2 regions of the Rhizobium aureum genome follow, and region 2 is predicted to be linked to the other one. Evidence: riboswitches for the same ligand, from Rfam matches in the RefSeq annotation. Region 2 holds a riboswitch; the other holds the start of a gene.
The links. A riboswitch is a leader RNA that binds a small molecule or an ion and turns the genes downstream of it on or off. The one in region 2 is predicted to bind FMN.

Region 1 (3,684 bases), on a different contig from region 2:
AGGTAAGGAAAAGACCAATGAAGGCGATCATCTTCGACGACTTTGGTGGGCCGGATGTGCTCCGGCTTGCCGAGGTTCCCTATCCCGAGCTCCGGTCGACCGACATCCTCGTGAAGGTCATGGCATCTGGCGTCAATCGGGCTGACCTCCTTCAGCGCGAAGGCCATTACGGCTCGCGCGCCTTTGGAGACAGCCCTATCCTCGGCCTCGAGGTCGCCGGAGAGGTCATCGCTGTCGGCAAAGCCGTCTCGAAGTTTTCCGTCGGCGACCGTGTAATGTCGATCGTTGGCGGCGGAGCCTATGCGGAAGTTGCCAGAGCAGACAGTGGCCTGTCCATCCACATACCAGGTGCTATGTCCTATGTAGAAGCGGCGGCTGTCATGGAGAGCTTCGTTACCGCCTACGAAGCTCTGTGCCATCTCGGCCAGATACGACTACAGGAGAGCGTGCTCGTCCATGCCGCCGCCGGTGGGATCGGATCTGCAGTGGTCCAGCTTGCAGTGGCGATGGGAGCCAGAGTGTTCGCAACCGCCTCCGACAGCAATATCGACAAGGTTCGTTCTCTTGGCGCCGAGGCTGTGTGGGATTACCACCGGCAGGATTTCGAGGCGGAGATCATCGATGCGACTGGATCCTGCGGCGCCGATGTAGTCATCGACTTCGTTGGCGGAAGCTATCTCGCCCGGAATATCCGCAGCCTTGCTGAAGGCGGGCGCCTTGTGCAGGTCGGGCTGCTGGGCCGGGACGACAACGCGATCATTCCGCTCGACACAGTGCTCTACAAGCACCTGAGGGTGATCGGGACGGTTATGAAGTCGCGCGCCATCGAGGAAAAGCGGGCAATGGTTCGGCGTTTTGCGGAGAACGCGCTACCGATGTTCGGAGACGGACGGCTTCGACCACTCGTCGGGGAAGTCTTTCCACTTGATAGAGCCGCAGATGCCCATCGTCGCATGGAAGCAGGTGGTGGGTTTGGGAAGGTGGTTCTTGAGGCGGGATGAACGGCGGGGAAGGGGTGAGCTCTTGATAAGGAATCGAACCGCTGTTTTCGTGTCGCATCCCATTGCAGCGCGACAACGAAGATGAGACGCGGATCTCAGCCAGATTGTCGCTCTACATCCCATATTATCAATGGCTTGGCATCCAATCCGGCATAGTCGGATTTATGGAACCGGCGTGCACCTTGGACTCGGTTGAAGGATCGGAGCCCGCTGTAAACCTCCAGGAATATGACGATTGAAGCACATTATACCTGGGCATCGCGGTCTTTCAGATTCGTTCCCTGCGCTTTGGCGATGGGCGCTCAGCCTGCTGGCGGAACGCCCCGACAGATCAGGCCGCTTTCTCAGGCATGTTCGCCAATCGATAGGCGATCAGGTCCTCGATGGTGATCAAGTGAAGATGGTGACGTTCGGCAAAGATCTCGAGTTCCGGAAGTCGGGCCATCGTGCCGTCGTCGTTCGCTACTTCGCAGATGACGCCGGCCGGCGAAAGGCCTGCAATCCGAGCCAAATCCACGGCTGCTTCCGTGTGCCCCGGACGCGACAAGACGCCATTTGGATGGGCGCGAAGAGGGAAAATATGACCAGGACGGGCAAATTCCTCCGGGCGTACACCATCCCTGACGAGAGCTTGGACGGTTGCTGCTCTGTCAGCGGCGGATATTCCGGTGGTCGTTCCGGGGATGTAGTCGACCGAAACGGTGAAGGCGGTCTTGAGGACTTCGGTGTTGCGCGGCACCATCAACGGAATGTCGAGTTCGTCGAGCCTCTCACCCTCCATCGGAACGCAGATGAGACCGCGGGCATGGTTCATCATGAAGGCGATCGCCTGCGGTGTGACCGCTTCCGCAGCAATCACCAGATCGCCTTCGTTTTCGCGGTCGCGATCATCCACAACTACGATGATCTCGCCCCGCGCAATCGCAGCGATCGCATCTTCAATTTTCGAAATTGCCATTTTCCTGCCTTTCAAGGGTTGCCGTTCGAAACGGCGTGCATGGCCGGTCAAAGCCACCATTTTCCCTTGGGCGAACAAGCATGTGAACGCCGCCACGACGCGGCGTCTCCTGCGTTGCTCTCTTCCATCCGGACTATACCGTCGGCTCCGGCATCTCACCGGATCTGCTGACCCTTCCGAGGGCTCGGAAGGCGCTCGCGGGCTCGAGGAAACTCCCCATACCGCCGGTGGGGAATTACACCCCGCCCTGAGAACAATTGAAAGATAAGGGATCAATGCCTCATTCCGCAAGAGGCTTTGATCGCCAAATCATCGAGAATCCGATCCGCCCAATGAACGCACCGTTCCTCATTGTCGAACTACGACATGATCAAGCCGCCATCGACATTGATCGTCTGGCCGGTGATATAGGCCGCATCGTCGCTGGCAAGGAAAGTGACGAGACCGGCGACGTCCTCTCCAGATCCGGCCCGTTTCATCGGAATGCCCTCGACCCATTCCTTCATGAGTTCGCCGGGGCCGTAATTGCCCAAGAGCTTGCCCCAAGCCTGGTCGTTATAGGCCCACATGTCGGTTTCGATGATGCCGGGGCAAAAGGCGTTCACGGTAATGCCGTCTGTCGCGACCTCCTTTGCAAGGCTCTGGGTGATGCCGACCACGCCCATCTTCGATGCCGCGTAATGCGGTGTGTAGATGAAGCCGTCCCGCGCCTGGCCGGAAGCGGTATTGATGATGCGGCCGCCGCGGCCATGTTTGCGCATGCGGGCAATCGCCTCCTGGGCGCAGAGGAAGACGCCCTTGGTGTTGACCGCCATGACCTTGTCCCATTCGCCCTCGGTCATGTCCTCGATGCGGGCAATGGTGATGACGCCGGCATTCTGGATGGAAACATCGACGGCGCCGAAGGCTGTCTCGGCCGCCTCGTAGAGACCCTTCACACTGGCCTTGTCGGTCACGTCACCGACGAAGGAAATCGCCTTTCCGCCGTCAGCCCTGATCGCATCGGCGACCGTATGGACGGAATCCTCATTGGCCGAGACTACGAGATTGGCGCCCTCGCGCGCGAACCGTCTGGCGATCGCGGCCCCGATGCCGCGGCTTGCGCCGGTGATGACGACAGTCTTGTTTTCGAAGCGTTGCATTCTCTATTCCTTTCGCGATGACAGCCACGCCAGGCGCCGGCTCAAGGGGCCGATCGCCCTGCCTGTTGCTGGCGATTTCAAGCGGCCGCCGTAATAATCCCGGCAAACTCCGATGCCTTCAGCGACGCGCCTCCGACGAGAGCGCCATCGACGTTGGAAACGCCGAAGATCGCCTTTGCATTCGACGCCTTGACCGAGCCGCCATAGAGGATTCTGACACCCAGCCCATTTTCTCCCAGCCGCTTTTCAAGCGCCTGGCGGATAGACGAATGCATCTCCTCGATCTGCTCGAGAGTCGGAACCAGTCCTGTTCCGATCGCCCATACAGGTTCATAGGCGATCACCGTGTTCGAACTGGTTGCGGTGTTGGGAATTGATGCTTCTAGCTGGGCACAAACCACTTCGATCGCCCTGCCCTCGTCCCGTTCCGCACGTGTCTCCCCGACGCAAATGATGCTCGTCAGCCCGGCCTGATGGACCGCGATAGCCTTGGCCGCAACTGCGGCATCCGTCTCCCTATAGGCCGAGCGCCGCTCGGAATGTCCCAGAATTACGAAACGAGCACCGATTTCGGCGAGCATCT
Region 2 (3,684 bases):
TGCCATGGCCCTCGGCATGATCGTCATAACAGGCATTTCCAACGTCATCTACATCATCATGCGTATACGCGCGGAACGGTGGCAGAAATGAAACTGCAGAAATTCTTCGCCTGGATCGCGGTCGTCATCGGCGCCATCTATTTCATCGTTCCGCTGATCGGCACGCTGGAATTCTCGCTGCGCATGCGCCGCAATGCCTATAGTTTCGACGCCTACGCATCGGTTTTTTCCGACGCAAACTTCCTCTATGCGTTCGGCTATTCCATGCTCATGGCGCTGCTGACCATCATCGTCGGCATGCTGCTCGTCGTCCCGACTGCCTACTGGGTCCGGCTTCGCTTGCCGCAACTGCGCCCGGTCGTCGAATTCATCACGCTGATGCCGCTGGTCATTCCCGCAATCGTCATCGTTTTCGGCTATCTGCGCCTTTATAATTCGTCGTCGATCCTGCCTTTGACAGGCTTCGAGCAGACGACAAACTTCCTTCTGGTCTGCTCCTATATTGTCTTGGCGCTCCCTTATATGTATCGTTCGGTCGATACGGCGATGCGCACGATCGATGTCGGCACCCTGACGGAAGCGGCGGAAAGCCTCGGCGCGAAGTGGACGACCATCATGTTCCGCTGCATTTTTCCCAATGTCATGAGCGGCGTTCTATCCGGTGCCTTCATCACGCTGGCGATCGTGATGGGCGAATTCACGATGGCATCATTGCTCAACAGGCCGGCTTTCGGCCCTTACATGCAGCTCGTCGGAGCCAATCAGGCTTATCAGTCCTCGGCGCTCGCCATCATCGCACTTGCCGTCACCTGGCTCAGCATGGGCCTGCTGCAGCTCGTATCCCGCTTCTCAAAACTGGCTCCGGTTAAGGCGTAAGGCTTCTCACCATGGCTTTTCTCGAACTCACCCACATCAAGAAATCATTCGGCGACGTGCACGTCGTCCACGATTTCAATATGCAAATCGAGAAGGGAGAATTCATCTCCTTCCTTGGACCGTCAGGCTGCGGCAAGACGACCGTGCTGCGCATGATCGCTGGCTTCGAAACCCCGACCGCTGGCACCTTGACGATCAACGGCAAGGACCAGCGCCCGCTGAAGCCGAACCAACGCAACATCGGCATGGTCTTCCAGGCCTACGCGCTGTTCCCGAACATGACGGTGCACGACAACGTCGCCTTCGGCCTCAAGGTGGCCGGCATGTCGAAGCCTGACATCGACAAGCGCGTCAAGGAGATGCTTGCTCTCATCAAGCTCGACCATCTCGCCAGCCGCTATCCCTATCAGATGTCCGGCGGCCAGCAGCAACGCGTGGCGCTTGCTCGCGCCATCGCCGTCAAGCCTCAAGTGCTTTTGCTTGACGAGCCGCTTTCGGCGCTCGACGCCAAGATCCGCATCTCGCTGCGTGAGGAAATCCGCGCGATCCAACAGCAGCTCGGCATTACCACCGTTTTCGTGACCCACGACCAGGAAGAAGCCCTGTCGATCTCCGATCGCATCGTCGTGATGAATGCCGGTCGCGCCGACCAGATCGGCACGCCTTTCGAGATCTACAACACGCCGGCAACCCGCTTCGTCGCCTCCTTCGTCGGTACGCTGAACCTGATCGAAGGCAAGGTCGTCGATCCCGACAGCAACCGCATCATGATCGGCGATCAGGGCGTGACCCTGAAGCAGTCGGTGACGGCCTACAAGCCGGGCGATACCGTATCGCTCGCCCTGCGTCCCGAAGCCGGTTCGCTGGCCGAGTCGGCAAAGGGCGATACCGCGCTGACGGGCGAGGTTTCCTCCGCACACTTCCTGGGTTCGGTTATCCGCACCCGCATGAATGTCGCCGGTAACACGATTTCCTTCGATATGTTCAATAGTCCGGGCATGATGCCTCCGAGCGTTGGCGAGAAGGTGACGCTGCGCTTCGCCTCTTCCGATCTGCTCGTCATTCAGGATTGAGCACGCATCCGCGCTGCATGGAAACTTTGAAAAATTATTCGCAGACGCCGGGTCAAAAGCCCGGCGTTTTTCTTTGATTTTCATGAGGCAAAGCATCTATAGTCCGTGCGTTCTCAGGGCGGGGTGCAATTCCCCACCGGCGGTATGGGGAGTTTCCTCGAGCCCGCGAGCGCCTTCCGAGCTTTCGGAAGGGTCAGCAGATCCGGTGAGATGCCGGAGCCGACGGTATAGTCCGGATGGAAGAGAGCAAGCAGGATCGCACCTCCTCTGCGCGAGAGGTGCCGCGATGTTGCGTGTTCGCCCAAGGGATATTTGACAACAACCCTTGAAAGGCAAAATTCATGACCATTTCGATTTCTACCCAGCCGAGCCGCATTGCGATCATTCGGGCCCGCTGGCATGCCGATATCGTCGATCGCTCGGTCGACTCCTTCGTTGCCGAATGGCAGACGGTGGAAGGCGCATCTCCGATCGATATCTTCGACGTGCCCGGCGCGCTTGAAATTCCGCTGCACGCACAGACGCTTGCCCGCAACGGCCGTTATTCCGCGATCGTCGCCACCGCTTTCGTTGTCGACGGTGGCATCTATCGCCATGAGTTCGTCGCCAATACGGTTCTTGATGCCATGATGCGCGTCCAGCTCGACACCGGCGTGCCTATCCTCTCGGCAGTGTTGACGCCGCATCACTTCCAGGAATCGGAAGCGCATATCCAGTTCTTCAAGGAACATTTCATCATCAAGGGCCGCGAAGTGGCCAGCGCCTGCCGCCATATTCTCGCGGAACGCGCCAAGCTGCTTCCCGCGGTCACGGTCTGAGCCGGCATGGTGGAGGCGCGGTGAAGACCCGCCTCCATGTCCACAAGGGAGAAACGTCAGTTGACCGTCCTACGCATCATCCCCAACCTGCCCGCCGCCGACCCGGATACGGCACGCCTTTTCTATCATGACCTGCTCGGCCTCGACATCGTCATGGACCATGGCTGGATCCTTACGTTTGCCTCCGAAGCTGCAACGGTGCCGCAGATCAGCGTCGCCAGCGAAGGCGGCTCGGGAACGATCGTCCCCGATCTCTCGATCGAAGTCGACGATGTCGATGCGCTTTATCAGCGCGCCACCTCCATGGGCTTCGGCATATTGTATGACCTGACGGACGAGCCTTGGGGTGTCCGCCGCTTCTACGTCCGCGACCCCTTCGGCAAGGTGGTCAATATACTTTCACATCGCTAAGGCGGAAATGGCCGAGCCGCTTTGGCCCAAATGCGCTGGGCCTGCTCGAACCGTTACCGCAGATCCACGCTGAAGGTGATCCGCTCGGCTGACCACATCGACTCCGCATAGGTAATCGGCACGCCCTTCGCGTCCACGTCTAACTTCCGTGTGATAAGCAGCGGCACGGATTTCGGCTGCCGCAGGAGCCGCGCCTCTTCCGCCGTCGGCATCCGCGCCTCGATTTCCGTCGATAGCCGCTCGTAGTCGGTGACACCGTAGCTGGCGAGCGCTGCCGAGATCGTCGGGTGCTGCAACCGGGCCTTATCGAAATCGGGAAAACGTTCGGCCGGATAATAGGAATCGCCCAGTTCGACCGGAATGCCATCGGCCGTCATGATGCCGCGACGATGGATGACCGACGTATTCACCGCCAGTTTCAAATAGGCAGCGACGCGTTCTGCTGCCGGCACGATCTCATGAACGAGCAATTCTCCACCCGGCTCGAAACCTTGTTCGATCAGGTT

Region 1: another riboswitch for FMN. It lies ahead of ribB (3,4-dihydroxy-2-butanone-4-phosphate synthase); the one in region 2 lies ahead of PH552_RS28545 (6,7-dimethyl-8-ribityllumazine synthase).

What each region holds. Positions count from the first base shown of each region.
Region 1 is NZ_JAQJCI010000028.1:4,411-8,094, forward strand. Features, by position in the region: gene PH552_RS31970 (hypothetical protein) at 1-6, shown strand, start outside; gene PH552_RS31975 (NAD(P)H-quinone oxidoreductase) at 18-1,001, shown strand; gene ribB (3,4-dihydroxy-2-butanone-4-phosphate synthase) at 1,333-1,959, opposite strand; FMN riboswitch at 2,072-2,218, opposite strand; gene PH552_RS31985 (glucose 1-dehydrogenase) at 2,319-3,101, opposite strand; gene tpiA (triose-phosphate isomerase) at 3,179-3,684, opposite strand, start outside.
Region 2 is NZ_JAQJCI010000019.1:99,838-103,521, forward strand. Features, by position in the region: gene PH552_RS28530 (ABC transporter permease) at 1-91, shown strand, start outside; gene PH552_RS28535 (ABC transporter permease) at 88-876, shown strand; gene PH552_RS28540 (ABC transporter ATP-binding protein) at 888-1,949, shown strand; FMN riboswitch at 2,055-2,201, shown strand; gene PH552_RS28545 (6,7-dimethyl-8-ribityllumazine synthase) at 2,291-2,767, shown strand; gene PH552_RS28550 (VOC family protein) at 2,828-3,178, shown strand; gene phnF (phosphonate metabolism transcriptional regulator PhnF) at 3,232-3,684, opposite strand, start outside.